3 regions of the Desulforhopalus glucosivorans genome follow, and region 3 is predicted to be linked to each of the others. Evidence: riboswitches for the same ligand, from Rfam matches in the RefSeq annotation. Region 3 holds a riboswitch; each other region holds the start of a gene.

Region 1 (10,815 bases), 2.2 Mb from region 3:
GAAAGCTTTATATCTTCAGAAGATATTCAAAATTTAAAAGCCGATGCAAGTATTGAAATGAAATTTAAAGGCCGCACAGACGAAACAAAGGCTTTTAAAGATGTAGGTCTCGACGAAACCGAATTAGACCCGGGTTTAGCTTATACAACCGGCAAGTGGAAGTTCAAACCAAAAATGTCGATTGCTGTTACATCATCAAAGACCACCCTAAAACCACAAATGCGTATAGTTTATAAGACTGATCTTGGTTTGACTACAGCTTTACGTTACCGTTATGAAATTGCAAATTTCATTGATGGGGAAGTGGCTCCCATATATTGAGGTTTGGAACATTAAAGGTAGTGATGCATCCACTGATCGTAGACAAATGAAATATCGTGCGGGTATTAAATACAGATTTTAAGCGTATTTAAAACTGATCTATATAAAACGCTGGTTACTTTGCTGAGGAATCGAAAAATTAGAGTCCGGGGGAAACAGGTAGCGATGCGAACGGCACTCCACTCAAAATTCATTCCAGTATGTGGCCAGGCGGTTTGTAGCCAAGATTGCATTCAGCAGCCAAGCGTGTGACTGTCAAATGAGAAACAGTGTGCCCTGTTTGGAACAGAATTTGTTACAGTGCGTTGGTTATGGTCGTCGGGCGAGGGCCTTTACAAGCGGATTAGCACTTACCCCATGAAGGATGACACTCAAAAGTACGGTGCATATCATGGTCGTTGAAATGGTATCTCCGCCAGGAAGATGTTCGCCCAGGACAATTACACCGAATACAATGCTCGCCAGTCCCCTTGGCCCAAACCATCCTATGAATAATTTATCTGCAGCGCTTAGTTGGGTTCCATGTAAGCATATAAATACCGGAAGCATTCTCACCAGTGTAAGGCTTACAAGGGAATATACTAATACTACCGGAGTAAAAGAGGAAAGCGAGGGGCCGACAACAGCAGCCCCGAATATTACCCAGGTTACCATGGCTAAAGTGTCACCCGTTGCCTCTGCTGAAACCAGCAATTCTTCTTTGTGGCGTCTGGCGAGCCATCCAAAGAGCATGCCTCCTGCGAACGCCGCGATAAAACCACTTCCCCCTGCAAGTTGTGCGGAGGTAAAGCACAGTACAGCAAGGGTTACAACCGGCAATTGCCGCCAGGATTCGTTCAGCCAGCCATAACGATACGCTACATTCAATAGAAAGCAACCGACAGATGTGAATGCGAGACCGCACAGCATTCCGATGCCAATTTCTTCTATCATCAAATGCATCAACAGCCCGTTCCCATTTTCATCACCTGAGGCAATTGCAAGAAAGGCGAACAATACCGGAACGCAAATGCCATCATTAAGACCACTCTCCATATTCAGACTTTGTCTGATTGGCGCTGGCACCGCCTCATCTGAGACAACAGCTTTACCAAGTGCCGCATCGGTGGGTGCTAACATGGTTGCGAGTACTGCAAGCGCGATCCAGGACAGGTCACTAAATAGTATGGCCCCGGCAATAAAACCCAAAAGGATTGTCAATGGCAGGCCTATTAATAACAACCGTTTGGGATAACCAAGATTTTTTTTGAGTACAGAAAAGTCTGAATTAGCGGCATCTGAAAACAACACCACAGCCAGAGTGATCTCGGCAATTACACGCAGTCCCTCTTCATTAATTTCAAATCCGAGTAATCCAAGCCCAGTATTACCAAGTAACAGACCAAAGGCTGTGTAGACAAAAGCGCCATTTATGGGGGTTTTTTCAAGCCAACCACTTATTACGCTATAAAAAAAGGCGAGGAAAGCGAGAATAGCAAGATTCTGATAAATCACTACAACTCCTTTTTACTATGCGTTTTTTGATTACGGGTGGTTATTCTTTTTTACACTACTACTCGAAACTGCCACCAAGAGCCAGATGCAAACCCGTTCTGTTAAGGAGTCTCTGGGTTTCTACATCCACAAGGGCTATCCGTGCCTGGACCCATTTATTCTGAACGGTGAGTAGGTCGAGCATATCAATCTTGCCAACATCGTATTGAGTTTTGACAAGGGTATACGCCTTGTAGTTTTCCTCAACCACTGTTTGTAGATATTCCTCACGTTTTAACAGGTGGTCTTCTCCCGCAAGGGCTGTTTCTACCTCTTTAAAGGCGGTGAGTGCAGTCTGCCCGTAGGCGGCAATTGTTTCCTGCTGGACTGCGGTTGCCTGTTCTACTTCCGCTTCAATGGCACCGCCAGTGTAGAGTGGGGCGAAGATTCCTGCAGCAAGATTGCTGATGGCATCACTGAGGTTATTAATAGATAAGCCTATGGAAAAATTAAACCTTGGTAGATGAAGTAGTTCTGCTTCCCTCTGTTTATAAAAAGCTGCGGCCACACGGTTTTCTGCGGCAATGAGATCGGGTCTTCTCTCGAGTACCTCTGATGGGATACCCGTTGCTACGGGTGGGGGAACCGCTGTCAGTGTGTCATCTGTTGCCAGATCAGCAGAAGGGTAGCGACCAAGGAGCAGTTCTAAACTTCTTTTTGCATTCTCCTGGGCGGATAGTGCTTTTCGTGCGGCTTCCTGGGCGGAGGCAAGATCCGCTTTCGCAAGGTGAACCGCCTGCATGGTTCCCTGTCCCACCTGATTTTTGGTTTCTGCTATTTTCAGAGTCTGCGTAAGGATTTTTACCACTTCCTCGGCATAGTCGTTAAGGATCTTGCTGCTGTTGGCAAGAAACCAGCCGTTAGCGGTGGCCGCTGCCAGGGACTGCCTGGCAAATTCATAATCGGCACGGGAAGCTTCTGCGGTTTCCTTGGCACCAGCCTCGGCTGAGCCTATACGTCCCCAAACATCGGCCTCCCAGGAAACTTTGAGACCCGCACCGTACAGCTCATCCAGGGTGTCATTGTTTCTATCTGCATAGCCGCCAGAAAGCCCTACACTGGGTTTAAGTGCTGCTCCAGCTTGTCTTGCCAGGGCTTCAGCCTGTTGTAGCTTGGCGCCTGAGATCTTGAGACCAAAATTATTGTTCTGTGCCTCCTCAACCAGGGTGAGGAGCTGAGGATCATTAAAGCTGCGAATCCAGCCATCATCGACAAGGCCTCCAGATTCTGCAGCTGACCAGTTTTCTGTTACTAGTGCACTCTTTTCAACGTCAGCTTTAATGGCTGTTACCGCTTCCTCATGGCTTGCGATGGGTCCACTACACCCAGCTAAAGCTATTGACATCCCAATAAAAAGAGCCGTGGATCTTATATGTTTTATCATCGAATATTCCTGAAGTTGAATCTGAAATTAATGAAATTTTGCAAAATTCTGCCAGCTCTTCATGCGCATGAGCATCTTGCGAATGATGGTAACGTGATGCCATTTTTCGCTGTACACGGCTACAGTTCCAATACTGCCCATTGGTAGAAAAAACTCTGACATGTCATCTTCGAACTCAATAAAAACAGGGATGAGTCCCTCGGGCATGTAGGCATTAACAGTGACCATGTGAAGAGAAGGTGCGAGTTGACCCTCAGCAAGGGCGCCCAGGATATGTTCTACCCGGCCCTGGAAAATTCTTCCTGGTATGCCAGGAAAGATCACTTCTGCATGATTACCCTCTTTTATGTTCTGCATGGGCTGCTGACTAAAGCCTGCGATGAAAGTGGGTTCATCGGTATTAACAAAGGTCATGATTGGAGCCAGGGGCAGGGGCACAGCCATCATTCCTGGACGAAGGCGAAGGTGGGTTACAAAGCCGTCAGTTGGAGCTTTTATTACAGTGGAATCGAGATTAAACTGGGCAGAGATCAGTTCAGCTTCAAGGCGTTTGACCTCCTTTTCAAAATTCTCCACATCATATACACTGCCTGCTGAGGCTGCTGCCAGAGTCTTTGATTCCTCCAGTCTTGTTCTTGAAAAATCCAGTTGTGCCTTAACGTTATCCACCTGGGCCTGGAAAGGGGTGGGGTCAATTTTGCAAAGTACGTCGCCCTTTTGTAACTGCTCGTTAGGTTTCACATTAACTTCGATAACCTTACCACGAACGTTGGACACAATTGGTGTTGTTATAAAGTAGGACCTGGCTGTGATTGAGGCGGGGTGATAGTATGCCATACCCGCAAGAATGACTCCCATCATGACAATCCCACCAAGGACCACAGTGGTGAGTGACCATTTATTGACAGGAATTTTGAATATTTTGAATATTACCCAACAGACTGAGGCATAGGTGAGAATAAGTAGAGCTTCCATTTATGCATCCTCTCCTTTACGTGGTGATTTGCGTAGTTGCTGCAGTTCCTGGTTGAGTTGTTTGAGGTGAGTTACGTAGTTGGACTCTTCTTTTTTCCGCTGTGCCTCAAGTTCACTAATACGGTTTTCAAGGAGCTGCAGCTGGTCTTGTATCGGATTTTCAGTTTTCGGTTTCTCTCCAGCAAGCCCCCAGCCACGCTCATGCTTGTAGAGGGTTGCCCAGATCCACAGGAAGGGCCAGATCGTGTGCATGAGAAATAGACTCACCCAGCCTGCGGTATGGATTGCGTCCTGGTGGGGGTGTTTTCTCTTTTTGGCAATCTCGTAGGGAATGTCATGGATGTAGATAATGCCATATATGATAGTGAGTACAACAAAGATGAGTACGCAGAGTGCAACATAATCGAGAGTCCGGTCACCCATTCAGGTCTCCTGTTTGTGAAGAGGGTTCAGTGTTTTAGCGGTTAAAAAAAGAACTGTTTGTAGAATAATGTGTATTTTTTATACCAATTGTTTATTTATATATTCAAATAATGGCCCTGACAAGACAGGAGTTGGAAAATTATCTGTAAAAAAAAGATCTTCCAGTTCTGCCGACCTGTTTATCCTTCCCAATCGTAGAGAATAAAATGGAACAATCACATATAGCAAAATCAATCTGTCCATTGGACTGCCCTGATGCCTGCGGGATACGAGTAACAATAGATGATGGAAAGGTAGTATCTCTTTCAGGAGACAAGGATCACCCCTATACCAACGGGTTTATCTGTGGAAAAATGAAGAAATACCCGGAGCGGGTTAATTCTGAAAAGCGCATTCTTTATCCTTTGGCACGGGTGGGAAAAAAGGGTGAGGGAAAGTTTAAAAGAATAGGCTGGGATGAGGCCCTGGATATTTGTGCAGCCCGTCTTCTACAGGTGAAAAAAGATTTTGGAGGTCAGGCAATTCTCCCCTATGCCTATGCAGGAAATATGGGCGCTGTGAGCCGCTTTGCAGGCTACCCTCTCTTTAGCAAACTGGGCACTTCAGAACTTGGTGAAACCATCTGTTCGGCAGCTTCTGGAGCAGGCTGGGCTAAACAGTGCGCAGGTCTGCCAGGTTGTCCCCCTGAAAATGCAGCCGATGCTCAATTGATCATTATCTGGGGTATTAATGTCAAGGTGACCAACGTTCATTTTTGGCAGTACGTAGCGACAGCTAAAAAAAATGGGGCCAAGGTCATTGTTATTGATCCGTACCGCAATCAGACTGCTCAGTCTGCTGATAGCTATATTCAGGTAAGGGTTGGCGGGGATAGTGCACTTGCCCTGGGGATGTTGAAGGTCATCATAGAAGACGACTCCATCGACCACAGCTTTATAGCGCGAAAGACCACAGGTTTTGAAGACATTAAATCCTATGTTCAGGATGTGCAATTATCTGACTTTGCTGACGATAGCGGTGTTGATGAAGCTACAATTACGTCCCTTGCAAGACAGATGGCCGGTTGTAAAGAGACCTTTGTGCGTATTGGTATTGGAATATCAAGAAACAGCAGGGGGGCGATGAGTATACGCTCCATAACCTCTCTGAGTGCAGCCCTTGGACTTTTTATGGGAGGCACCGGACGAGGTGTTCTTCTCAGCTCCAGGGCGTTTAGCGGTGATAGGGATATTTTGACAAAGGATTCAATCAGAAATGAGCCTGGCCGGACCATTAATATGATTCATCTGGGCTATGCTCTGACCGGTTTGGAAGACCCCGTTAAGGCCCTTATTGTTTACAATAGTAATCCGGCAACGGTAAATCCCGACAGTAGCACTGTCCGTTTTGGCCTGGCAAGAGAAGACCTTTTTACCGTGGTACATGAGCAGGTAATGACGCCCACCGCCCGCTACGCAGATCTTGTGCTGCCGGCCACTACCTTTCTTGAAAACATGGATGTTTACACTGGCTACGGTCATTTTTACATGGGGGTTGTGCGGCCGGTTATCCCGCCAATGGGTGAGGCCAGGAGTAACTTCGATTTCTTTCAGGCCCTGGCTGCAAAGTGCGGTTTTGATGATCCTGTATTTAAAGAATCCTGTGAAGAGAGAGTGAGAAAGTATGTTGGATCAATGTCAGGTATTCCAGAAGGTATTTCTGTGGATGAGATTATGGGTGGAGCACTGGTTCATTCCACCAGAAGTTCAGCCAGTGGTGATGTGTTAAAAGGCGAGTCAGAGAAAATTCCCTTTTCGGTAATTGATGGAAGTAGTGATCCAGTTACAGCCTGTGTACTTCCAGCGGGCGAGTCCGTGGATCCTGACCTGCTTGCTCGTTTTCCCCTACACCTCATAACACCGCCCCACCCGGATCTACTCAACAGTACCTTTGGAGAGCGGTATAGTGGAGAACTGGGAACAGTTCTGGTGCACCCCTTTGATGCTAAGCGCTTTAATGTGACTGATGGTACTATTGTTGTTATCGTTAATAACCGGGGACGTTCCAGAAGAAAGGCAAGGGTAACCGACGATACCCAAAAAGGTGTTGTTGTGGCTGAAGGACTATTCTGGGGAGAGGACGATGAATCAGGTGCCCGCGCAGGTGGGATTAATGATCTCACCTCCCAGAAAGTAACCGATATGGGTGGGGGCGCTACCTTCCATGAAAGTAGAGTGACCTTGATAGTACCCTGAACTTAATATGAGCAAAGCAGGCGAAAATCTTTGAAAATTAAATGAATAATGTGAATGGAATTGTCGCAGCTGCGGGTGCTTTTGTACTTTGGGGAGTATTACCCGCCTATTGGAAGGCGCTGGAAAATGTCCCAGCCTATGAAATCCTCTGTCACCGTATGTTCTGGTCACTGTTGGTGACCTTGGGACTTGTCATGGTAACAGGTGGTATGAAGGTCTTCCGTGAAGGTCTGCGAGACCGAAAAAATTGTATTACCTACACCATCACGGGTCTTTTGTTAGGTGTGAACTGGCTCCTGTATATTTGGGCGGTTAATGCCGGTTTCATTGTGGAAGCGAGTCTTGGTTATTTTATTAATCCCCTTTTAAATGTGCTCTTTGGAATGATCTTTTTTGGCGAACGGATGCGGCCTCTGCAGTGGCTTGCCCTGTTATTCGCTTTTCTGGGGGTACTCTATCTCACTATATACTATGGGAAGTTCCCATGGATTGCATTGGTGCTCGCCTTTAGTTTTGCAACCTATGGGCTGCTCCATAAGAAAAGTAAGCTGGGGGCACTTGATGCTCTTTGCCTTGAAACCGGGATACTCTTTATTCCTGCAGCACTGGTACTGGGGTGGCTTGCCTTTCATGGGGAGGGTGCCTTTGGTCATGTCCAGGTCTCAGAATCTTTACTGCTTATAGGAGCGGGCGTGGTCACCACCGTGCCACTTCTCTTATTTGGCTATGCCGCTAAAAGGATACCCCTTTCAACCGTTGGCCTCATGCAGTACCTTGCACCAAGTATAAATCTAATCCTTGGGGTTTTTATCTATGGTGAGGAGTTTCCCCAGGCACGATTTATCGGTTTTTCCATGGTCTGGGGAGGCTTAATACTCTTTGTGATTGAGAACCTTTTGAGGCGCTATAGGGAAAAAAGACGGGTGCTTGCAACGGCGGTATAAGTAATTCGCCATACGACATGGGCTCCCTGTAATAGGTAGCCCATGTCGTTAGTATCCTACGCCGCTTCTTTTCTTTGGTTCATAACCTTATAGGCACAAAGCTCTCCGCACATGGTGCAGGCTCCATGAACATCGGCCGCTTCTTCTGTTGCACCTCTTCGTTTTCGGGCAAGGGCAGGATCAAGGGCGAGCTCATACTGTTTTTCCCAGTCGAGATCTTTACGCGCCTTTGATATGGCGAAATCCCTCTCCGCTGCACCGGGGATTTTTTTGACGATGTCGGCTGCATGTGCTGCAATTCTGGTGGCCATTACACCCTCATGTACATCCTGGGCATTGGGTAAACAGAGGTGTTCACTTGGCGTAACATAGCAGAGAAAGTCTGCCCCAGAGCTTGCGGCAATAGCACCCCCAATGGCGCTGGTAATGTGGTCGTAACCCGGGGCAATGTCGGTGACCAACGGCCCCAGGACGTAAAACGGTGCCCCGTGACATAAGCTTTTTTGCAGCTGCATGTTGGTCTGGATCTGGTCAAGGGGAACATGGCCCGGGCCTTCAATCATCACCTGTATTCCCTTGGCCCATGCCCGCTGGGTCAATTCTCCAAGGGTTGACAATTCGTGAATCTGAGCACGGTCTGTGGCATCGGCTATGGCGCCTGGGCGAAATCCATCACCAAGGGAGAGTGTTGCATCATAAGGCTTTACCAGGTCCAGTAACCTGTCATAATATTCATAGAGTGGATTTTCGGCATTGTTATGCTCCATCCAGGCACAGGTAAAACTCCCGCCCCTTGAAACAACCTCCATCAGTCGGCCTTCCTGATCCATTATCTCTAGAGTCCTGCGGGTTACACCACAGTGAACTGTTATAAAATCAACACCATCGTCGAGGTGCTTTTTAACCCCATCAAAAATTTCGTCCACGGTCATATCGACAATGGCCTTACCTTTTTTGATAACGGTATCGCAGGCAGCCTGGTACAAAGGTACAGAGCCGATACAAATACTTGTCTCTTTAATGATTGCAGCACGTATCTCGTCGATGGGGCCACCGGTGGAGAGGTCCATCAAGGCGTCGGCACCGGCAGCAACAGCTACCTTTGCCTTGGCAAGCTCGTTGTCGATACTGGTGTCATCCTTACTGGTGCCAATGTTGGCATTTACACGGGTTTTAATTCCCTCGCCTACAGCCAGTGGTGTACCGCCTTTGTGACGGTTGTTATGACAGACTATTGCAGTTCCCTTCGCTATCTTATCACGCAATTCCGAGGCAGGTATGCAGGCATCATCGGCTGCCTGTTGCATTTTATCGGTTATTATTCCTTCGCGGGCAAATTCCATTTGAGTCTTCATCAAAATCGATCTCCTTGTGGGTGTAGATAGGGATCGGAATCTTGAGAAGTGTACAGCAGACCCAATTAATCCTTTCCCTACGCCGGTATCAACCGGATCAGGTTCAAAGGGTCGCTCGTGATTGAGCTCTCAGTCCGTGGACTCCCCCAGGCTTCATAAATCGAAGCCTAAACTACATAAGGGAGGTGAAAAGGTCAAACAAAAGGTGAATAACTAAATATTTTCTACAATGATCATAAAAGGGAGGACGGGCGTTGCTGAGGCATTGGTGATGTAATTTGGGTTTTTGTCATAAAAACAAGGAACTCAGGATTAAAGTTTAGTCAATCATGTGGGATGAATTATAGGGTTTGTCGTTTAGTCAGGGAGTGTTTTTGTTAGTTAGGTTGTGGTGAAAATATGTTTACTTTAGCAGAGAGGCTTTTGTTACGTATACCGCCGTGATTTCTTGCAGCCTGCCTAACGATTAAGGATAGATAGTGTGAGGAACGAACCACTATCTTATCCGTTGTTGGACAAGCCCGGTATAGTAATAAGGAAATATATTCTGGAACGAGAGGTGGTAGGAGTGAATTTGGATTGTCTTCACTTTTCTAAGGACGCAACTTACCTGTTACCCTTGAGGGTTTGAAAAAGCGTTTATCTCATAAAGACTTCAACCTCCCTGTAAAAGGATGGTGGCCGGTGCCTCAAGGGTTGTTTATCCCGGGCCCTCAAAATGTGACCTAAACCCAACAACGAACATTGGGGACCGACAACTTGAACATTTGAAAGTCGGCCTTACTCGTGGTTTAGGGAATGCGATTTTGACATACAAGATAAGCTGGATTAATCCGCGCCACTTCTTCGCATTGCCATGAAGAAATCCATAATCCCGCACTCGCCTGAACCCTTTTGGGAGTACATGTTGTAACAAGAGTTTGAGGAAGTCCTCACCTCGCAAGGTTCTGAAGCAGGTATCTCCAGATTTACTTTCAACGTACTTAAAAGTGACGTTCCCGTTTTTATTGGCAACAATGTTCTTTTCACCGAGAACACCACGATATAGATACCGGGATAAGTATTTCAATATAGTCGCTCCCTTACCGACATGTCGGCAGTCCACAAACCATTTTTTTGGTTTGATAGGAGGGAGAGAAAAGCCGGTCTCTTCCAGTTCTGCGATGCAGCGGGCACGAAAGACCTTGGCCAGAGAGAATGAATTGAACAGGTATTCTCCCTTGGCCTTTTTCCAGAAGCGATGGCGTTTGTCTATTCCTCCTCCTGGGATCACCGCATGAATATGCGGATGGTAGTCGAGTTTCCTGTTGTTTGTGTGCATGACCATCGTCATGCCAATTTCAGCCCCCAGATTTTTCTGATTAAGCCCGAAGTCTTTCAGGGTGGATGCAACACACTTGAAGAACAGTGAATAGACTGTTTTTTGATTCCTCCATGCCAACTTTCTAAGCTCGCAAGGCAACGTGAATGTTGCCATAAAATACGGTACCGGTAAGAGCTTTTCCTGTTGTTTGTCGATCCACTGGCTTGCTTGATGATTCTGACATTTTGGACAGTTCCTGTTACCACATGATAACGGTCGCCATTCTGTATGATTACATTCAGAGCATTGGACATACACCTCACCTGATGCTGGTGTTCGGCAA
Region 2 (10,815 bases), 850 kb from region 3:
CAGATCCCCATGCGTGGTTGGTACACACAGTACGCCCTTCACCACGGATGTGATCAATGTTATAACCTGCACCAATAAACTGAGCGCCACGAATAGTGAGTAGATCACCAAACTCAGAGTATGGCCCATGATCCACGGTCCAATCACTTTCCAGACCAAGAATTTTGCCTTCTTTGTCAGCAGCCAAACGAACAGAAGTAAACTGTGGTGAACGCTTACCGGTATATGTTTGTTGCTGGTACCAGTCATAACCGAGGTATACAGGCTGCCCGGTTGCAAGACACGCCGCACCAACCAGGGCTTCCATGGTTGGGCTAAACTTATAACCAAAGGTTCCACCTGCAGGGTTTTGAACCAGGACCATATTTTCAGGATCAACACCGAGGCCTGGAGCGATCATGTACAGATGCAGATGCAGACCAATGGACTTGGAGTGGATAACCAGCTTTCCTTCGTCATTCATATAGGCAAAACCGACATCCGGCTCAATTGGCATATGTGGCTGTCTTGTTGTGAAGTAATCACCCTCAACAACAACATCAGCTGAATCAAAAATGGGGGTGGTTTCTTCACCTTTGGCAATTTTCTGAGTGAAATATACGTTTGGAGTACCTGGATGAATCTCAATTGCATCATCAGCCATGGCAGCTGGAGCACTCATGTATTCTGGCAGAGCTTCCAGTTCAACTTTTACCTTTGCCGCAGCAGCTTTTGCCTGCTCTTCGGTATGTGCACAAACGATTGCAAGTGCATCACCATACTGGAACACCTTATCATCACATAGAATAGGACGATCCCAACCATCACCCTTATTTGTAGGAAAGGTGATAAGTCCGGTGATACGGTTTTTACCTTTGATGTCTTTGGCTGTAACAATCTTCACAACACCCGGCATGAGCCCTGCTTCAGCAGTATCGATAGCGTGAATCTTGGCGTGGGACACTTCCGCCTGAACCAGTGCGCACTTCAGCGTCTCTTCTGGCATTTTCAAACCGAGATCTGCACCATAGTCACAGGTACCGGTAACTTTCGCAACCGCTGAAGGACGTGGGTAATTCGTTCCCCAGATACGACCATCTTCAGGAATCTTAAATGACAACTCTTCCATGGTCATTTCGCCACGGAGAACTTTTGCCGCATCCATGGTCGCATCAACAAGCTGCTTGTAACCTGTACAACGACAGGCGTTACGATGCTTGTTAAACCAGTCACGAACCTCTTCTCTGGTTGGACTTGGGTTGGTATCAAGCAGGCCTTTTGCGGAAACGATAAAACCGGGGCTACAGAAACCGCACTGTGCACCACCGTGTGCAACCCATGCCATTTGAATTGGATGGAGGTTATCAGGAGTACCGATACCTTCGATGGTAGTTATGTTTGCGCCATCCTTAATACGTCTTATTTTAAGACCACAAGACCGTATAACCTTACCATCCATAATCAGACTACAGGCACCACACTGACCTTCATTACAACCGACCTTTGTGCCTGTCATTCCAAGATTTTCACGAATAACAGTTGATAGGGTGTCTTCTGCATTAACAACCATTTTATGCATAACACCATTTACAACAAGTTCCTTCTTGATCATGTTCGATCCTCCGTTTTCAATTTACACTTCATATACGCGAATTGCGTGTATCAACTAAAGATTGAATGTCAAACTTCATATTGTATGACTACAAATTTTAGGCGTCATATTTTCCCAAACCCGCAAATGGGGTATCGGCAAGTGTCACAACCTTCACAGAATCCACCATGACCAAATGCAACTATGTCACGGCGTGTTATTTTCTCACCCGCAAGGATACGTGGAATGACTAAATCAAAGATGCTGGCCTTGTGATACATGACACAGCCAGGCAAACCAACCACAGGAATGCCACCCAGATAAGCCAGCATAAACATGGCTCCCGGATACGTTGGTGCTCCATAACTGACTACATCTGCTCCGGTGGCCCTGATTGCAGTTGGTGTCTGGTCATCCGGGTCAACACTCATACCTCCAGTCACCGCAATAAGATCAACACCCTGCTCTTTAAACGAGTGTATGGCATTAACTGTCATCTCCACCTCGTCAGAGACAAAGACCTGATCTTCAATGGTTGAACCAAGATTACGAAATTTTCTTTGCAGTACCGGACCAAAACCATCTTTTATTCGGCCTGAGTAGACTTCACTACCAGTGGTAACAACTCCCACCCGGGCAGCCATTAAGGGCTTTATCTCAATGACAGGACCAACTTTTTCACACAGACTTTCCGCCTGGACAAGAATCTCTTCAGGAACCGCCAGTGGAATCACTCTGGTGCCGGCAAGAGCCCTGCCTTTTTTAACAAACTGATGATTGTGGACTGTGGCAAATGTTACATCTTCAATGCAGTTCAGATCAGTTAATGCCGGAACATTTATAGACAAAAGACCGTCGATTGCAGCGGTGAGAGTTACCTTGCCTTCCGTGGGGCCTGTAAAGGTGAGATTTGAGCCGGCGGCGGCTCCTGCAAGACGAATAGCTGCATCATCTTCATGGACATATCCATCTTTGGGATCAAAGACATAGAGATTGGCCTTACCAATATCGAGCAGGGTCGGAATATCTTCATCAGTGACCACATGACCACGCCGAAACGCTGGTCCTTTAGATTCTCCAACCACTATTCGAGTAATGTCATGGCAGAGTACTGTACCTACAGATTGTTCTACGGGAATTGCCTTCATTCTACTGCCCTTTATTTTGTAATAACAAGTTGATGTAGATATGCAAAACAAGCATATTACAGGATATGTTGAGGCAAAAATTAGCCTTACTAAATTACCCCTAACGTTTTTTTCTCTCTGTTTTTTTCTTAAAATGACCAAACATGACATTGCCTGACATAAAACAGTTCAGGCCACTAACAGCCGGGGTCATTTTGACACACAAATCCATGAATCTTGTGGTTCATTATGACCCACGAGGCTATAACAGAGAGTAGAAATAGATTGAATAAGAAGAACAACTGAAGGGAAATAGAGGACAAAAAACAGCAACTATATGACTCTGCCAACGAGCAAAACAAGTTGGCAGAAAAGGAAGGAACTTTTACTACTTCAGCTGACGATGCAGGCCAACAACGGTGGAATAAATATCTTCACTGCCCACAATCTCAGTGACCAGACAAATTGTCTTTGCTCCGCGGGAGACAATCTCGCCAATGTTATGTTCTTTGATGCCACCAATGGCGACAAAGGGCAGCGGACAGTTTGCAGCAACGTATTCAAGGTATTCCAGTCCCACAGCGGCACATACATCTTCTTTTGTCTCGGTGGTGTAAATCGGGCCAACACCAATATAATCTGCACCCACCTTAACAGCCTCTCTTGCCTGCTCTGGGTTGTGGGTTGAAAGCCCAATGATCTTATCATCTCCCATAAGACTTCGAACAGCCGCAACCGGAAGATCCTCCTGCCCCACATGGACACCATCCGCATCCACTAAAAGAGCAAGGTCCACATGGTCATTTATTATAAAGGTGACACCATGCTTTCTTGTGAGTTCTCGGATCTGCTGGCATTCAACCAGCATCTCCCCGACATGTTTTTGATGCTTTTTCTCTCGGTATTGGATTGTTGTAATGCCGCCGCGGATCATCTCCTTCACCACTTCCAGATTAGTTCTCCCCAAAGAAAACCGTTCCGCAGTTATCCCGTAGATACCCTCTGCAAGGATTTGTTTACTACTCTTTTCCATCATAGTGACCACATTCTGTTAATATTTTATCTGTCATTATCGCTGCTACGGCAATGACTTTATGGGCATACAGTTTGGCATCATTGCAATCGCTTACAAAATCGCCAACGATCCAACTATTCCCTAACCTGCGGCTTGTAAGATTATCCACGCAGCTCCCGGCAATACCACTTGCTGAAACAATGGTACGACTGTCGCCTGCAAATAATTCCAACAACATTTTCTTGTCACCACTACCGTCAAAGCCCTCTACTATTAAGGAACAATCACTGAAAACATCAACAATGTTGAAATTGTCCAAACGCTCAGGAAACACCTTGATATCAACACTGGGATTGATACGAAGCAGGTTCTCCATGAGCATGGCAACCTTGGGCTCACCTATCTGATCTTCAAAATAAAATTGTCGATTAAGGTTGGAACGCTCCACAGTATCAAAATCGGCAATGGTAAACTTTGTGACACCACTGCGAACAAGGTTTACAGCCACATTTGAGCCAATTCCGCCAACACCTGCTATCCCGACCCTCATGCGATGAGATCCCAATCTTTATACACCGGTTGATATCCATGTTTAACAATAGCATCAGCGACTTCTTCGACGCTGCGCTCATCGGTTATTTCAAACTGCGGTGTCGAAGACTGATCTTCGTCCACATAGCCGCCTACCCCAGTACATGATCCTGCTGAAAAACGGGTGACGCCAAGAGGGATGAGATTATCCCGAAAGGCAGCAGACTCCCGCGTTGATACAGAAATACCAGCCCTTGGCATAAATAGACGAAAGGCACAGAGAAACTGTACAAAGGTTTTGTCATCAACACAGTTCTCAGGACTAAAGTCACCTTCAGCTGGATTAAACCTGGGTAAGGAAAAAGCGACCTCAGTTTCAAGATAGTTATCGTCAAGATAGCGCCCATGGAGCCCTGTGAAAAACGCCTCACTCCTCATCTCACCAAGCCCCAGGAGGCTCCCTAAATTAACCACCCGAAACCCCGCCTTTGCTCCTCGTTCCGGCCCATTAATGCGATATTCATAGTTACTTTTCTGACCTGCGAGGTGAACGCTTTTATACATTTTTTGATCATACACCTCTTGATAGAGAGTAAGACCGTCAGCGCCTGCTTCTTTAAGCTGCCGATAATCCGGCTCATCCATTGGAAATATCTCAATGGATACCGAGGCGAAATATTTTTTCAGGCAGCGAACCGCCTCCACCAGATAGGCCGTCGGAGTCACCTCTTTTGCCTCACCTGTGAGGAGCAACAGATGCTGAATACCGGTCTTGGCAATTTCACGGGCCTCCACCTCGATTTCTTCAATGGTCAGCTTTCTTCTCTTTATCTTATTCTTCAAGTTGAAGCCACAGTAAGTACACTCATTTGAACAGTAGTTTGAGATATAGAGTGGAATGAACATTTGAATTGTTCGACCAAAATACTGAATAGTCAACTTCTGAGCTTTAGCAGCCATTGGCTCAAGATAATCCGCCGCCTTTTCACTCAGCAGCATGAGAAAATCGAGGTTTGTTAATTTCTCTTTGGCCAGGATCCGCTCAATATCAGCATTTTGCACCGATGCGAAAAACGACTGAAAATCGAAGTCCTCATACTCTTTAACAATATTATAAAATGACACAGCAATTCCTCAGGTATAGTACTTACATTCGAGAATTAGACCTTAGACGCTCCGGATACTTTTCACATAAAAAATCAATCTAACCCCGGTGAACGGGAAAATAAGCCTGGATACGTACCTTCACAAAATTCAATCATAAAAAACAAGAATTGAATTTCTAAGGTGCTAAAAAGCCTGTTAACGGAGATGACGCCTTGGCTAAGTGACTCTCACCTGCAATCTCAGCAAGATATGCCATTCTACCAGCCTGAACAGCAAGGCCAAAGGCACGTCCCATAGCTTCCGGGTCCTGAGCAGTGGCAATTGCAGTATTCACAAGCACTGCATCCGCACCCATTTCCATGGCCTCTGCTGCCTGGGAAGGCCTGCCAATTCCTGCATCGACGACAATAGGCAGACTACAGTTTTCAATGAGCTGGGCAATCATCGATTTTGTTTCCAGACCTCGATTCGTACCAATAGGCGATCCAAGGGGCATTACAGCAGCAGCACCTGCTCCCTCCAGACGTTTTGCAAGAGGAAGATCTGGCATCACATAGGGAAGAACAATAAAATCCTCTTTTGCCAAAATCTCGGTGGCCTTCAAGGTTTCAATATTGTCCGGCATCAGGTACTTCATATCTGTGATAACCTCTATCTTAATAAACTTCCCGCAGCCGGCTTCCCTTGCAATACGAGCTACCCGTACAGCCTCATCCGCTGTACGCGCCCCTGACGTATTGGGTAATAAGGTCACATGCTTTGGTATGAATTCGAGAATATTTTCAACAGGCGAAGAGAGATCGATACGACGAAGTGCCACTGTGATCATCCCTGAGCCACTTGCCTCAAGCATAGCAGGGATCTGACTGTTTGAACTGAACTTTCCGGTTCCGGTGAGTAGGCGACTATCAAATTCCACCCCTCCAAGAACTAATTTTGTATCCTGCATCTTCTCAACCTCCTCCTACAAAACTGAGCAATTCCAGTTGGTCATCTTCTTGAAGAGACACCTCTGTCCACTGCGCTTGTTTTACAATTTCACGATTATGTTCCACCACAAGTGACTGGGCGGCCAAGCCCTTTGCCTTCACAAGTTCAGCGATGGTGCACGGGTCAACAGTTTCAACCTTGCCATTAACACGAATGTTCATTTATCCTCCATTACAATAAAAAAAGCCGCCTTCCTAATTACTGGAAAAGCGGCTTTATCATTATATATAGATCAGATACGATGATTTTTATAACGCCGCTTTCCTTCGCCGATATTAGTCGGATCAGGTTCCAAGGGTTGGATTTTTCCTCTCAGCAAGAAGCACCCCTAGCGATGACTATGTATGTAACAGTCTCCTGTAAAATTTGCAATACGTGTATATTCTAGAAGATGCCCATTCGTTTTCACACAGCGCTCAGAGTATAAACATGTCTCTAACAAAAAAAACACACTTCACGCTTTTAAACCTCACACCTTGAATTTTGGAGTAGTATGAAAATATCGCTTTTTACAGATGGAAGTGTGAATACAAAATTAAAGATTGGTTATGGGGCATATCTGGTATTACCTGAAGACGGCGAACCACAAACTGACCAGATAAAAATTAAACAATTTGCTGACACCTCTTCCACAAAATTGGAACTACAGACACTGTTATGGGCCTTATCAGAAATATCCGCAACTGAGATCATCTCATATACAGATTCCCAAAATATTGTCAGACTGAACGCGCGAAGAAAAAGACTGGAAGCAAACCACTACTACGCAAAAACCGGAAAACTACTGAACAACCATGAACTCTATAAGCAATTTTTCCAATATACTGATAATTTGGATCTTACTTTTAACCAGGTAAGAGGCCATGCACCAGCCAAAAACAAGAGCAAGATTGAGCTGATTTTCTCCCTGGTTGACCGTGCATCCCGCAATGCTCTACGTAACTACTCCACCAAGCCCAACCCAGAGTTTTTTGTATAGTCCCGCAAAGTGAAATAATGGCAATATAAGTCCCATATCATGTCTTGACCTCCTTGAGGTTATCGAAAAATACTGATACAAGTATCATCAGCCGGATTGTAAGAGATTCTCCACTATATACAATACAATCACCACAAAAATATGAACGACACATTTCAACAAATAAGCCTTGTTGGCTTTATGAAACACAACGGCGGTCTGGAGTTCAGAACAATTTCTAAAACTGCCTACGAATTCAGAACCATGGTACAAGACATTCACTTGAACCCAGGTGGTATTACCCATGGCGGCTTTATCATGAGCCTGATGGACTCTGGAATGGGAACAGCTGTTCATCGAGTACTTGGTGAGGGTGGAAGAGCTGCAACAATTTCCTTTGACGTCAAATTTATCTCTGCATCAAAACCTGGGGATCTACTCTTTGGTAAAGCCAAAGTCCTTAGAAAAACACGATCCATAGTCTTCATGCAGGGCGAATTACGCTGTGGTGAACGGCTCATTGCAACTGCTGAAGGGATTTGGAAAGTCCTGTAACATAGTCTTCACAGCCGTCTTTACTCAGCAAGCATCTGCCACGAATTAATATCAAAATCGTCCCACAATATATAAAAAGAATAGCCATACCTGGCTTATCTCACCACGTTATCCAGCATGGATTAACAGGCCTGAGAATGAGGCTGAGTTATTCTATCTCCATGAGAAAACGGGCCCGCCCCTGGTAACAGTTGTTCCAACTGTAATTATGATGAACACATCCAAGTAGCCCACCGTTATCATGGTGAACACTTTGGGAGGAATGAAGTTTTCCCCATGCAAAATCAATATTTCTTTAGTTGAAATTCCATTCTCATTCAGATAGATTCTCTGTTTTGTTGTTGAAACTAGCTGTAAAATCAACTCCGTAAAGCGACAAGACATTTCCGACGAAACAGTTCATAAAAACATTTCACATCTGATACCTATGAAAAATCTCCAACCTTTTACTACCTGCGAAACTCCACCTCAATGTAGGCGAACAAACAAAAAGACAGCACTCCTCACCCTTACCTGCCTTTTCATTGGCAGCACAAGTTATGGGGCGGGATTTTCAAACTTCACCCAAGGTGCGGGCCCCGTAGGTGTTGGTAACGCAACTATTGGCCATGCGGAAGGTATCTCATCGATATACTACAATCCGGTCCATCAACTTGAGTTTGAAGGCCTCAATCTAGAGGGCGGATTTTCCCTGCTTAGCCCTGAAAAAACACTTGATTCCTCCGTTACGGGTGAAACCTACGAATCAAATTCTAAAATATACTCTCCTGTCCATTTTGCCGCCACATACAGGACAACAGACACCATCTCATTAGGTTTTACCGTCAATAACAGTTTTGGTCTCGGCAGTGATTTCGACAACGATACAGTCTTCAAATATATTACAACTGAATCTGAGTTGGTGACATGGGATATCAACCCCTCTCTTGGCTTTAAATTCAGTGATCAGTTTGCAATTGCGACTGGATTTAGAGTTATTTACACGGAGGCGTCGCTCCAGCAAATGGTTCCACTGCAAAGCGTCGGTCTGCCAGACGGAAAGCAGAGTTTTGAAGCGGACGGTACAGGATATGGCTGGAATATCGGTGCGACCTATTCACCAACAGAACGCTGGTCAATAGGTGCTTCCTACAGGAGTCCAGTGGATGTTGAGCTTGATGGCGACGTCAGTTTTTCTCTGCCCGTAAGTAGCCCTTTATTAACCAGCCTCTTCCCTGATACTGGTGCTGAGTCAGAACTCAACCTTCCTGGTCAACTCTTTTTGGGTGTGGCATACAAACCTTCCCCCAAGTGGGTCTTTGAAGTTGCCACAAGGCTCGAACAATATTCATGTTACGAGAAGCTTTCGGTTACAAGTGAAGCCCCCATCGCCGGACAAACATCCAGAACCATAGAAAAAAACTGGGATGATGTCTGGGGATATATGGCTGGGGGAAGCTATCAGACCGACGCTGGTTATCGTTTTTCAGCGGGATATATCTTTGAGGAAAATCCGGTCCCGGACGAAACATTTGAGCCTGGAGTCAGCGGACTTAACAAACATACACTTACAGTTGGTTTAGGGAAGCAGATTAAGAATATCACGGGGAAAATAAGTTACGCTCATGATTTTTATGAAGACAGAGAAATATCCAACAGTGGCACCGCATCTCTTGTAAATGGAACCCAGAGCCAAACCAATCAGATGCTTATCGTAAGTCTTGCCTGGCAATTATAAATTAGAGGATTCGTCTGCCATGGCCTCCCAAGGATCCCTCTCATCAACCACGGATAACCAAACCTGGTGGGACACTGTTCATCGCTCCGCTACGCACAATAGCCAAGAACCCATGCCAAAGCAATTGTCAGGCATGAATACCCTATGGCTGATTCACTGCATCAGGACCTATCATCCTGAGGTCGATCTGCAAAATATTGTGCGGGAGACAAGAGATATGGGCCCGTTCTATATAAAGAATCTTCGGACAGGTCACTGCGAACTGGTTGAGCTCACCCATCTCGAAACCAGGGACTACTGGTTTTCCAACATGTTCATGATGGCCCTGTATACTACCATTGAGCAATATATTGATGATCCCGGCTTCGCCTACAAGTGTGGTTCAACCTTCTACAAAACCCAGTCGAGCCTGAAAATAGCACTTGGTGTCCCGCTCATTGGCCCATATCGACTCATAAAAAGACTTGTCAGCGAAAACGATAAATATAATAGAACCAAAGAAGCCTTACTCCTCTCTATTACACGTGGTCACGCAGTGGTCAGGCTTATCCATAAGCCGGATATCATCATGAAGGACTTTGGTATGATGTGGCATCTTGGGGTATTTGAATCCTATGCCCGCCTCTCTGGAGTAACTGATATAGAAGGGAAAGTTATTTGCGTACAAGAAGGACCGCAGCGATACGGTGAATCAGGACAGGCTATTTATGATTTTGAATTCACCTTTAAAGATCCAGGCTTTATACCAAGGATCTGGAATCGAATACTCTATTCTATTCCTGCGGTACAACAACTCATTGAAGGTGCAGAACAAATTGAGATTGAACATACCCAGCAGATACTTGACCGGGACGCAATCATTGCCGAGAAGACAAACCATCTTGTAAATATCCAGAAAAACCTCATGGATGCCGAGCGAATGAATATTGAGAAAAAGCTCGAAACTCTCTCAGCGGAATTAATCTCGACAGAAGAACGTGAAAGAAAGGCTATCGCAGAAGACCTGCACGATAGCGTCACTCAACTTCTGGCTTTAAGCATTTCAAATCTCAAGAGTTTTAACTGCACGAATCCAGGCCATGATGCCCTGGGCAATGTACAGGAATACCTTGAGACAGCTCTTGCCGATACCCGCTCACTGACCTTCCAGATAAGCCCACCTGTCCTCTACGACTTTGGGCTGGAAGCCGCCCTCGCCTGGCTGGTTGAGGACATATCGGGTCGTTACCCGATTGAAATGGATTG
Region 3 (10,815 bases):
ACGCTCAAAATCCAGGGGTTTGGTCAGGTAGTCGTGGGCTCCATGTTGAATAGCATCCACCGCATCATCCACAGTTGAATAGGCCGTCATGATAATGACCGGTAAGCTTGGCTGGATAGCCTGTATTTTGCTAAAGGCTTCTATTCCATCCATCTTTGCCATACGAACATCCATCAGCACAGCATCGTAGTTATACTTTTCAACCGCTGCAACAGCGGTGGTGCCATCATCTGCCTGGGCAGAATCCCAGCCCCATTCATTCAGCATGGAAACCAGCATAAATCTATGGACCTGGTCATCATCAACCACAAGAATTTTAACAGGTGTATCTTTTCCCATAATCATTTCACAGCGTCAATATGGTTTACCATTGGAATCGATCATGGTCTCAGCGTTCGAAGGTGTAGATGAGATCCGCTCCGGTTGATTCAGAAGAAGACCGGGTTTCAACAAAAAAACCACGACTCAGGTCGTAGCGGACCCTGAATTGTCCGAGTTGACTAAACATATTCATATCATAGCCTATATAGAGATCATCTGTGATACGTTTCCCCACAACAAGGGAAACATCTTCTTCTCTGGCTGAGCCTTCAAGGTGGAGATCGTCAATGAGGAGTAAATTTCTCATTCCCTTCATAACCTTTGAACTGTCACCAAAGCCCAGGGTCATGGCTGCTGCCTGAAGCATCGTCCCCTCCTCTTCATTGGAAGAGGCGAAGGAGTGCCCCACCACCATCTGGGAGAGAATCTCAGTGTCGTCCTTATATGGATCTGAAAACAGATGAAACTGCAGATCTTGCACCAGACCATTTATATCAACACCAACAGTATACCCGTCATCTATTGCAGTTGCTGCTGTGACAATTTTTTGAGCTCGTATATCTACACCCGGATTGTCAATTGGCCCACCTGTGAACAACATTCTTCCCCGCTCAATATCAAGAGTCCTGCCATAAAAAGTAAAGGTAGACTCTATAAGATCCAACTCACCACGGCCTGTGATGAAATCGGTTGGGGTGACTTTTACATTAAGCTTACCACCGAGTCGACCCTCAAGACCGTAACCTTCAACGTTAACATCATCTCCTAATAGCACATCAAGGTCGAGGTAAAAGGGATACCCCTTTTTCTCATGATTCTTTTCCTCACCAAGATAAATTACATCGTCACTCACCTTAACCGCTCCACTTAATTCCTCTGGAGCAATTAAACCGGACGGCACGACTACCCGACCATCAATTTGACCGCGATTTTTATTAATTTTAAGAACAGCTTCAGGGGTCACACGAAAGGAATACTCCGGCAGGTTCACTAGCAGGAAATTATCACCGGTTAGTCTTAGTGATGTTTCAATGCCGTCATCACCGTGACTGACATAACCATCTGCGTTGAGCTTACCTCCTCCAGAGGTTGCTTCTGCATGTACAAAGGCCCCAAACTCTCTGGAGTCCACACTCACAACTACATTTTGAAGATTGATTCCCTGATAGGGCAGCTCTAAGCCACCGTCCCGGATTGCAAGTTTGCCATAAATTTCAGGTTGTGCAAGACTCCCGGATAATTTAATAGAACTACTGACCCAGCCCGTAGGCTCAATACCGTATCCTGTAAAGGCTGCAAGGGAGGCAAGGTAGTATTTATTAAGGTTCAACTCCCCTGAGATTATGTTCTCCCTTAAGGGCGTGTCAAAAAAACCAATATTAGTTATGGCACCCTTTAGCCCAAGAGTTCCACCATTATTTGATCTGAAAAATACATTGAGATCGAGGTTTTGATCAACCAGGTCAGCTGTTATAATAGAATCTCTTAGTTGGACAGAGACAAAGTCAGCATCTGTCACATGTAAAAGAGTGTCTAACTCAGGGATGGTAACTGATACTTGGGCAGAGTTTACTCCAGCTCTATTTCCTTCAGCTTGTATTTTCGCTTCAACAATTCCGGTGATGGGTGGAAGTCCAAAATCCATATCCGTCAGAGATTTTAGCTCAAAACTGTTCAGTTCTGTGATAAGAGACCAGTTGCCCTCTTCACCACCATGACGTGCAGCAGTAAGACAGGCCTTACCGTTGTCACCTGCACTAGTATTTGAGATAGTAGTTGAGAGACAAAAATCCTTTAACAGTTGGTTCTGGGAGGACAATTCAAGGGCTGCAGAATCTACTTGGTTCCAGTTGCCATATTTGTCAGTCACAAGACTGAGGCCAGCAAACGTCCCTGACCAACCTTCCTGATACTTACCAATAATATCCAGCCTTAGATTTCCCTCAGTGGTCTCTACTTCAGTATGCAATTCATGGTTAAGTAAGGTTCCAGAGGCAGTGGCCTCTAACTTGTCTATACCGTAGCCATTAATTAAACTCTTTTTAACGATAATAGCTCCATCAACAAAGCCATCAGTCTCAAGACTTGCCCCTAAATGGCCGTCTATATCACCTATTCTTTCGTTACCGGTCTGAATGTTACTTCCACTAAAACGAAAATCGATCTTCGGCTCTTTTTTACTCCCTGTCACAAGGCCATCAAGGCTTAAGGACCCAGCTAAATGAGCTGCAATATTTGAAAGATCAGAGGATTCAAAGGTAAATTCCAAACCAAAATTATCATTAACTGTACCTAAAACAGACAACCGACTGTCACCAAGCAGGAGCTCTAATCCATCGGAACTCAATACATGTCCGTCAATTGCAATAGTTCCACCACCATATAATTCTGAACCACGTACGTCCCCAGACAGACCCAAAATTTCAAGAGAACCAGCGGGATCATCTTCTTGCCACTCTAAAAAACTCTTAACCCGGCCATTAATTCTACCAGCCATCTCTTTATGAATAAATCCGGGATCAAAGTCATGGAAATCAATATCAGAGCCCCAGCTTAGTTTATCAAACCATGAAAGTTCAACATACCGAACGACAGCCTCTCCCCCGACAGAGTCACTTTTCAACACTAAATCACTGGAAAATATTTTTTCATCAGTAAGGCCAATATTTCCTGCTGCAGACCAGACATAGTCGGTAAATTGCCCCGTCATTGTATTGAGAGCAAAACTCGCATCCAGCCCCTCTTCGGTAACATCTCCAACAGTGTGAAAAGAAGAACTCACACTGCCATCAAATTCGGGAAAAAACATAGAGAAGACAAAGTTTTGAAAATCAAGATCGGCCTCCCAGGAAAAGAGTTGTTCCCAGCTGATACTTGCATTGGTGGCCACAGCAGAAGTCTCGTTTCGGTCAATCCTGAGAGAGTCAAAGACTATCCCCCATATACTTCCATCAATGTTACTCTGAAGGTGTAGATTATCTGCCACTCCCCAGTAACCATCAGCTACGACCAGGCCACGATAATGGCCAAAGTCACCAGACATATCACCATGAACTGTTTCTAATATGATTTCAGGACAGTGGAGAATCCATGTCTCCAGATTGATGTTTTGTGCATCAAGATCGGCAGTCCAAGTTGGGTTATCAAGAAGATTTTCTATTACTCCAACAACCTGAATTTTACCCGGATCATTAAGGGCAACATTTACTCCCAGAGAGTTTATCGGTCCTTTTGCTGAAAAGGTCCCCTTAGAAGGATGAAAACCGTAGCCAACCACGCGCCAGTTACCCATAAGATCCAGTTTGTGATCACCATCTAAAGCGATATTACCATGAAAACGAAGACCAATCTCAGGTCCATCGAGTCCAAAGCTGTTAACAACAAGACCACCGGCCCCAAGGGTTAAGGAAGTATTAAAGGTATCGATCTGAAACAGCAGGGTTCCATCACTATCAAAAAGTTTAACATCCCGAAATGAAAACTCCCTTAATATGAGCTGTATAGGAGGAACAAAGTTGGGTAATCCTGCAGAATCACCGTCCTCTTTCGGCTCTTCGGTGGTGGACTTAAAATTGACAGAAACCTGTTCTGTTTTACATGCAACAACATCCAACGTACCTTTGAGCAGTGCGAGCGGCTTCCAGGACCAGTGGAAGTTTTCAATATCAATGTCAGCTCCGGCTGTCGCAATTGTAATTCCGCCCAAATCATATCCTGTAGCTATACGCCCCTTAACAGAATCAACAGTTACTGCACCACTACTCAGACTGCTGGCCGCAGTTACAGCACGCTGCAAACCCCACTCTGTTCCTAACAGCACCCCAATGGGCAAAAGAAAAACAGCAACAATGAGCAGTACAAAAAGATATTTTTTCACAGATCACCTCCCACTGTCAGGTGCACGCGAAATGGGTTTCCATCCTCGGTTATTGCTGAGGCCACATCAAAACGTATCTGACCAAAAGGAAGCCTGAAACGAATTCCAGCCCCAACACCCTGATAAAAATCAAGGGACAGGTCATCTGTTGCTGTTCCACCATCCCAGAATGCGGCCAGGCTCCAATATTGGTTAATGATATGCTCGAGTTCAATAGATTCAACGATGAGATAACGGCCGCCGATAACTGTCCCGGAAGAATCTTCTGTTCCAAGAGACTTGTAGGCATAACCCCGTATTGAAGCGTCACCACCGGCATAATATCGAAGCGACGGAGGGAGAGAGTCAATGGAGTCGACCAGGGTTGCCCCCACAGATGCCCGGCCAATCAATTTCCACTGTTTAAAAGGAGTGTAAATTGCCTTCCCATTTACTGTCGCCTGGAGAAAACTCGCATCGGAAAGAGCACCCTTATAGGCTCCAAGTAGATTCATGGAGGTGGATAAGCCCTGCCTGGTGTTGAGAATATCATCGGCAAAGATATAACCAGCATTAAGCGATGGCAAAAAGAGTGTAGAGTCTCCACTGGTATCACCTATGTCATACACCTCGTCACGCAATTCCAGCCCCGTTGAGAACTTAAATCTTGGCCCGGCGTGTTCCTGAGAAACAGCCGCAGTTATCAACCTTGTATCAGTGTCATCCCACTGGGAATCCTGATAACCAAGAGAATGAAACAAGGTGTCGTAGCGTGGATCTTTTCGGGGGATTTTATAAACAAGGGAGAGGCTGTTTTCAAGTTCAGCAACCAGTAACGAAGCGCTAATTTTATGGCCTCGATTATTAAATATCCGGTTCGACCAGTCAATTTTTCCACGAACACCGGTGTCTGTAGCATAACCACCACCAATATTGTATTTATTGAGTTTTTCGGGGCTTACCAGGTCAATTTCGATGGGAATCGTATGATCAACGGCCTCATCCATCTTGCCGCTCACAATGACCTTCTTAAAAAAATCGGTTTTATACAAAATAGCCTGCAACTCAAAAATCTTAGAGGGTTGATAAGGATCGCCCTTGGCGTAGGGTAAATATCTATTTAATAGATCCTGTTTTAGTACCTCCTGCTTACAGGTTGTCTCCCCAAAAACGTACTGCTGTTTTGTATCTACGACGAGTGAAATAATTGCCTTGTTCGTTGTAGAGTTTACAACCAGATCTTTTGTTACAAAAACGACATCAAGATAGCCTTCATTAATAGCCGTATTTATGATCTTTTTTTTCTCCTGTTCATACACTGCCTGATCAAGGACCGTACCCACAGGCAGTTTCCAGGCTGCCACCGCTTTTTCTATTACCCTATTCTCCTGACCAGCCCCATTTATCATGATATTGACGCTACTCACGCGAACGGCAGGTCCTTTATCAATAAGGTAACTTGCATGAAATCCTGCATCATCTTTAGTGAGCTTCGGTTTTACGGTGGCATTATAATAGCCAAAAGGAGCAAGAGCTGAAGCAATATCGGTGGAAGCTTTGGCATGCAACCTTTTGACAGTACTCTCTTTTAATCGTTCGTTATCTTTTTGCAGGTACAGGGTAAGGTAGGCTAGAACATTTTCTTTGAGTGAGGCTGTCACCCCGGTTACTTCGACCTCTACTTTAACAGGCTTAGAATGAGCTGGTGATACCATCCACAAACTGAAAAGGAAGACGAATACAATTCGACAAGAGAATGATGATGTATTAAAAAACTCCAAGAATCGTGTTTTATCGTCGCTCCAGCAACGTCCTCTTTTTATAAACATGGACTATTCCCAACAAACGGGGAAATAAACCAGTATAAATAGTACAAAGATCTCTCTTAACGTACTTTGGGGTGGCTGTTCTAAGCCCCTGAGTTCAATGTACTCTTCAGATTTCCTGTTTTGTATTGCAGGATTTTTTAAAGTAAAATACCAAATATTAGCTCAAAACCGGATAAAAATGCACAAGGAAACTGTCACCATAAAAAAAATCGTCAACGGCGGTTTCGGCCTCGGTCACCTTCCTTCAAAACAGGTCGTCCTGGTACAATTTTCCCTGCCCGGCGAAAATATAATTGTAACCACTCAGGAAATTAAAAAAAACTATCTTTTTGGCAAAGCCGCTCAAATAGAAAACAAACACCCTGCCAGAATCACCCCTCCATGTCAATACTACGGTCGTTGTGGGGGGTGCAACCTTCAACACTGCAACTACGATGCGCAAACCACTTTTAAAAGAGACATTGTGGTCGATCTGCTTCTCCGCCAGGATGTTCTTACTCTAGGCGCACTTAAAGATACAGTTCGAGAGGTTATACCTGCACCGTCTCCATTCAACTATCGCCAAAGAATCAGATTGCAAGTCGGGGATAATGAAACCCTGGGCTTCAACCGCTTTCGCTCCAATGACATTGTTGAAGTTGACAAGTGTCTTCTTGCAGAGCCTTCTATAAATTTAAGCCTCACTGCTCTACGAAAAAGTGAGCCCGCTATGGAATTGCTTGAACTCTCAACCGAGCTTGAATTACAGCAAAACCCAACAACTGATGCAGTCTCCTGTATTTTCCACTTCAAAAGAAAGCCTCGCCCCGCTGACCGTAAACGAGCCCAGAAAATGTGTAGTGAAATTTCTTCAATTGACCGCATTTTTTTTAAGGGAGAGGATTTTCCCATGGTTGGTCCAGTTGGAGCGGAGACATCTGAATCAAACAAGATGCTGAACCTCCACTACCAAAAGTTGCAGGGTATAGAGGAGTCATTACAGCTTGGATGGGAGGTCGGCGGCTTCTGCCAGGTCAATCTGGCCCAAAACAAGCGGATGATCGAAACCGTTATTGACTTTTGTGCTCTTAATAGCAGCGACACAGTTCTCGATCTATATTGCGGCATGGGAAATTTTGCAATCCCGCTTAGCTCTCTTGCCGCCAGTGTCCATGGTATCGAAGGTCAGGGCGCATCGATTCGATGTGCAAAAGAAAATAGCGCATCCGCAGGGAGAACAAACACCATATTTACCAAACAACCTGTTCACAAAGGTTGCGATCAGCTCATTGCAGAAAGCGCTACATTTGACTGCGTAATAATTGACCCTCCCAGGCAAGGCGCACCCGAGCTTGCACAGCAGCTCAGTAAGCTATGCAAGAAAACACTCGTCTATATTTCCTGTGACCCGGCAACCCTATGCCGTGACCTTAAAGAACTCACCAGTAAAGGATTTACAATACAAAAAATACAACCCATTGATATGTTTCCCCAAACCCATCATATTGAGACGGTCGTTGTACTGAAAAAATAACCATCATCCGATAGTTGTTTCATTTCCTTTTAACCTGCTTGCAATGGTCCATTATTTACCCTATGTTGTAACTCTGATACGGGAGCCTCATACATTGGGCTGAGAGGGGTGTTACAACCCGACCGTTTAACCTGATCCGGATAATGCCGGCGGAGGGATCTGTCTGAATGAGGCCGCCTCCATAACTGGAGTCGGCTTTTTAATTTTGCAAGCATTCACATCCAACGAATCAACAAGCGACGACTTTAACCCCAGGAGATCTTAATGAATCATATATATCACAGCTTTGGGATTGCGATATTAGCGATCACCCTCTTGTTCTCTCCTGCGGTGCAGGCAGAAGAAAGCCTTACCGTAATGACCCATGACAGTTTTGATGTCAGTAAAGAACTCATTGCCACCTTTGAAAAAGAAAACGGCGTGAAGGTTCGCTTTTTAAAATCCGGGGATGCAGGGGCTGCTCTTATCCAGGCTATTCTTTCAAAAAACAACCCCCTTGCTGATCTGTTTTTTGGTGTGGATAACAGCTTTTTATCCCGGGCACTCACTGCAGACATTTTTCAACAATACAACTCCCCTCTTCTTGCCAAGATCCCGGAAAGCCTGAGACTCGACAAGGAAAATCGTCTTCTTCCTGTGGACTATGGTGATGTATGTCTTAACTACGACAAGGCCTGGTTTAGAGAAAAAGCACTCGCCCCACCTGCAGGTCTTTCTGATCTTATTAAACCTGAGTACAAAGGACTCACCGTGGTTGAGAACCCCGCCACTTCCTCCCCCGGTATGGCATTTTTACTTGCCACCATCGGTTATTTTGGCGAAGAAAAATATCTGGATTTCTGGACAAAAATGCGGGCAAATGATGTCCTCGTTGCAGGTGGCTGGGAAGATGCCTACTTTGGTCATTTCACCGCCGCCTCAAAAGGAGATCGTCCCATCGTTGTAAGCTACGCAAGCTCCCCTCCTGCAGCTGTCTACTATTCCGAAAAACCACTGACTGAAGCGCCAACTGCAGCTGTCGTAAGTGATGGATCAGCTTTTCGCCAGATTGAATTTGTTGGTATCTTAAAGGGAAGCAAAAACGTAACTCTGGCTGAAAAATTCGTCGACTTTATGTTAAGTGTCCCCTTACAAGAAGACATCCCCTTAAAAATGTTTGTATTTCCAAGTAATGCAGACGCTCAATTGCCAGAAGTCTTTGTAAAACATGCGGTGGTCGCTGAAAAACCTGCCATGGTTGATCCTGCACGAATTGAATCAATGCGTGACAGCTGGATCGACGCCTGGACAACTGCAGTACTGAGATAAAGATAAGCTCATCCAAATAGGGGAGAACGGGACATGATATTTTCCAGAAAACCTGTCATGCTATTACTGTTCTCCCTGCCCATGTTGTTTTTAATCGTCTTTTACTGTTACCCGCTGCTTAAGATAATCACCTACAGTTTTTTCCCACTAGATACAGAGAAGTTAGGCAGATTATTCACAACTCCTACCTACGGCAAGATTCTCTGGTTCACAATCTGGCAGGCCGGACTTTCAACCGTTATCACACTGGTTCTAGCCATACCAGGTGCCTATGTTTTTGCCAAATTCCGTTTCCCCGGCAAAGACCTCCTTACAGCACTTATGACAGTTCCCTTCGTTCTGCCAACGGTTGTTACTGCTGCTGCTTTCAGGGCACTGCTTGGGCAGAATGGTCTCATCAATGACGTTCTTATCTCAACCTTTAATCTCGACAGTGCTCCAATAGATATAGAACAGACTGTTACTTTTTTCCTCATCGCCCACGTATTTTACAACTACACAATGGTCGTACGTATTGTTTCCAGTTTCTGGAGTTCACTCGATCCGAGTATAGTAACAGCTGCCAGGATGCTTGGAGCATCCCCGTGGACTGCTTTTTACAAAATCACCCTGCCCCTGCTCCTGCCTGCAATAGGGTCTGCCAGCCTCCTTGTCTTTATCTTCTGTTTTACCAGTTTTGGAGTTGTGCTTATTCTCGGTGGACCGGGATACGCAACACTAGAAGTTGAAATTTACAGGCAGGCGGTACAACTCTTTAACCTGCCCATGGCTGCAGCCCTATCGCTTATTCAGATCTGTTTTAATTTTTTGCTGATGTGGCTCCATGCAAGGCTCAGTAAACATGCTAAGGTCTCCTTTTTCTCAGGCACGAGCGAGGCCACCCTTAGTGATGTAAAATCGAATTGCCAAAAACTTGGCGTTGGTTGTAACATTGGTTTTATGGTGGCCTTACTCATTCTTCCCCTGGGCGCACTCGTTATAAGTTCTCTATTTGGTGAAGATGGTTTTACCCTCAGCTACTATAGACAGCTTTTCTCAGGAGAATCGGATTCACTTTTTTATGTTGAACCAATTTCTTCGGTCGCAAACTCCATTGGTTTTGCCCTGACGGCCATGGTCTTTTCTCTACTTTTAGGAATAAGTTCAGCTGTATTTCTTGCAGGCGGCTCAAAACGCCGAACCAACCTCTGGGATGCCATTATTATGCTCCCTCTTGCAACATCGGCTGTAACTCTGGGTTTCGGGTATATCATCACACTAAATCAACCCCCACTTAACCTACGAGACACACTCATCATTGTACCTATTGCCCATACTCTTGTTGCATTCCCCTTTGTTGTTCGCTGCGTGTTACCAAGCCTTAGACAAATACCAAATAACTTACGGGAGGCTGCCTGTTTACTGGGAGCATCCCCTTTTACCATTTGGAGACTCATCGATTTCCCTCTCATAAGACGTGCGATACTCGTGGGAGCCATTTTCGCCTTTTCAATCAGCATGGGGGAATTTGGTGCTTCAGCATTTCTAACCCGTCCTCACACTCCGACAATGCCTGTTGCCATCTTCAGGTTTCTCAGCCAACCTGGTGACATGAACTACGGTCAGGCAATGGCTATGAGCACTATTCTTATGCTTGTTACCTGCTCCAGCTTCTGGATTATCGGTAAGTTCTCACCTTCTGAAGATATAGCCCAAAAAAGACATTAATAATGATCAATAACCAAACGAAAGGACCAATACTCTCTGTTAATAGCATTTCAAACAGCTACGATGGTCAATCACTACTTAAAGACGTGTCATTTCAACTTGAAAAGGGAGAGATTCTCTGCCTGCTCGGCCCATCGGGCTCTGGTAAAACGACCCTGTTACGCCTTATTGCCGGGCTTGAAGCAGAGTATAGCGGCACTATACTATTTAAGGGCAATAACATAGAGAGTAAGCCTCCCCACAAACGTGGCTTTGGCTTGATGTTTCAGGAGTACGCCCTC

The links. Region 3 has a riboswitch for thiamine pyrophosphate ahead of ACX6CI_RS04370 (thiamine ABC transporter substrate-binding protein). Riboswitches for the same ligand answer to the same signal wherever they lie in the genome.
Region 1: another riboswitch for thiamine pyrophosphate. It lies ahead of thiC (phosphomethylpyrimidine synthase ThiC); the one in region 3 lies ahead of ACX6CI_RS04370 (thiamine ABC transporter substrate-binding protein).
Region 2: another riboswitch for thiamine pyrophosphate. It lies ahead of thiS (sulfur carrier protein ThiS); the one in region 3 lies ahead of ACX6CI_RS04370 (thiamine ABC transporter substrate-binding protein).

What each region holds. Positions count from the first base shown of each region.
Region 1 is NZ_AP044854.1:3,238,657-3,249,471, reverse strand. Features, by position in the region: gene ACX6CI_RS14070 (hypothetical protein) at 58-321, shown strand; gene ACX6CI_RS14065 (oligogalacturonate-specific porin KdgM family protein) at 275-403, shown strand; gene ACX6CI_RS14060 (cation:proton antiporter) at 631-1,815, opposite strand; gene ACX6CI_RS14055 (TolC family protein) at 1,874-3,238, opposite strand; gene ACX6CI_RS14050 (HlyD family secretion protein) at 3,266-4,213, opposite strand; gene ACX6CI_RS14045 (DUF3302 domain-containing protein) at 4,214-4,636, opposite strand; gene ACX6CI_RS14040 (molybdopterin-containing oxidoreductase family protein) at 4,843-6,870, shown strand; gene rarD (EamA family transporter RarD) at 6,912-7,814, shown strand; gene thiC (phosphomethylpyrimidine synthase ThiC) at 7,871-9,172, opposite strand; TPP riboswitch at 9,226-9,327, opposite strand; gene ACX6CI_RS14025 (IS91 family transposase) at 9,870-10,815, opposite strand, start outside.
Region 2 is NZ_AP044854.1:159,069-169,883, reverse strand. Features, by position in the region: gene ACX6CI_RS00755 (molybdopterin-dependent aldehyde oxidoreductase) at 1-1,591, opposite strand, end outside; gene ACX6CI_RS00750 (molybdopterin-binding protein) at 1,696-2,718, opposite strand; gene thiE (thiamine phosphate synthase) at 3,086-3,733, opposite strand; gene thiF (sulfur carrier protein ThiS adenylyltransferase ThiF) at 3,717-4,262, opposite strand; gene thiH (2-iminoacetate synthase ThiH) at 4,259-5,368, opposite strand; gene ACX6CI_RS00730 (HisA/HisF-related TIM barrel protein) at 5,526-6,299, opposite strand; gene thiS (sulfur carrier protein ThiS) at 6,304-6,501, opposite strand; TPP riboswitch at 6,585-6,680, opposite strand; gene ACX6CI_RS00720 (RNase H family protein) at 6,834-7,319, shown strand; gene ACX6CI_RS00715 (PaaI family thioesterase) at 7,461-7,853, shown strand; gene ACX6CI_RS00710 (OmpP1/FadL family transporter) at 8,281-9,570, shown strand; gene ACX6CI_RS00705 (sensor histidine kinase) at 9,590-10,815, shown strand, end outside.
Region 3 is NZ_AP044854.1:1,006,019-1,016,833, reverse strand. Features, by position in the region: gene ACX6CI_RS04390 (sigma-54-dependent transcriptional regulator) at 1-339, opposite strand, end outside; gene ACX6CI_RS04385 (translocation/assembly module TamB domain-containing protein) at 389-4,198, opposite strand; gene ACX6CI_RS04380 (autotransporter assembly complex protein TamA) at 4,195-5,892, opposite strand; gene rlmD (23S rRNA (uracil(1939)-C(5))-methyltransferase RlmD) at 6,185-7,519, shown strand; TPP riboswitch at 7,588-7,693, shown strand; gene ACX6CI_RS04370 (thiamine ABC transporter substrate-binding protein) at 7,784-8,827, shown strand; gene ACX6CI_RS04365 (ABC transporter permease) at 8,861-10,534, shown strand; gene ACX6CI_RS04360 (ABC transporter ATP-binding protein) at 10,537-10,815, shown strand, end outside.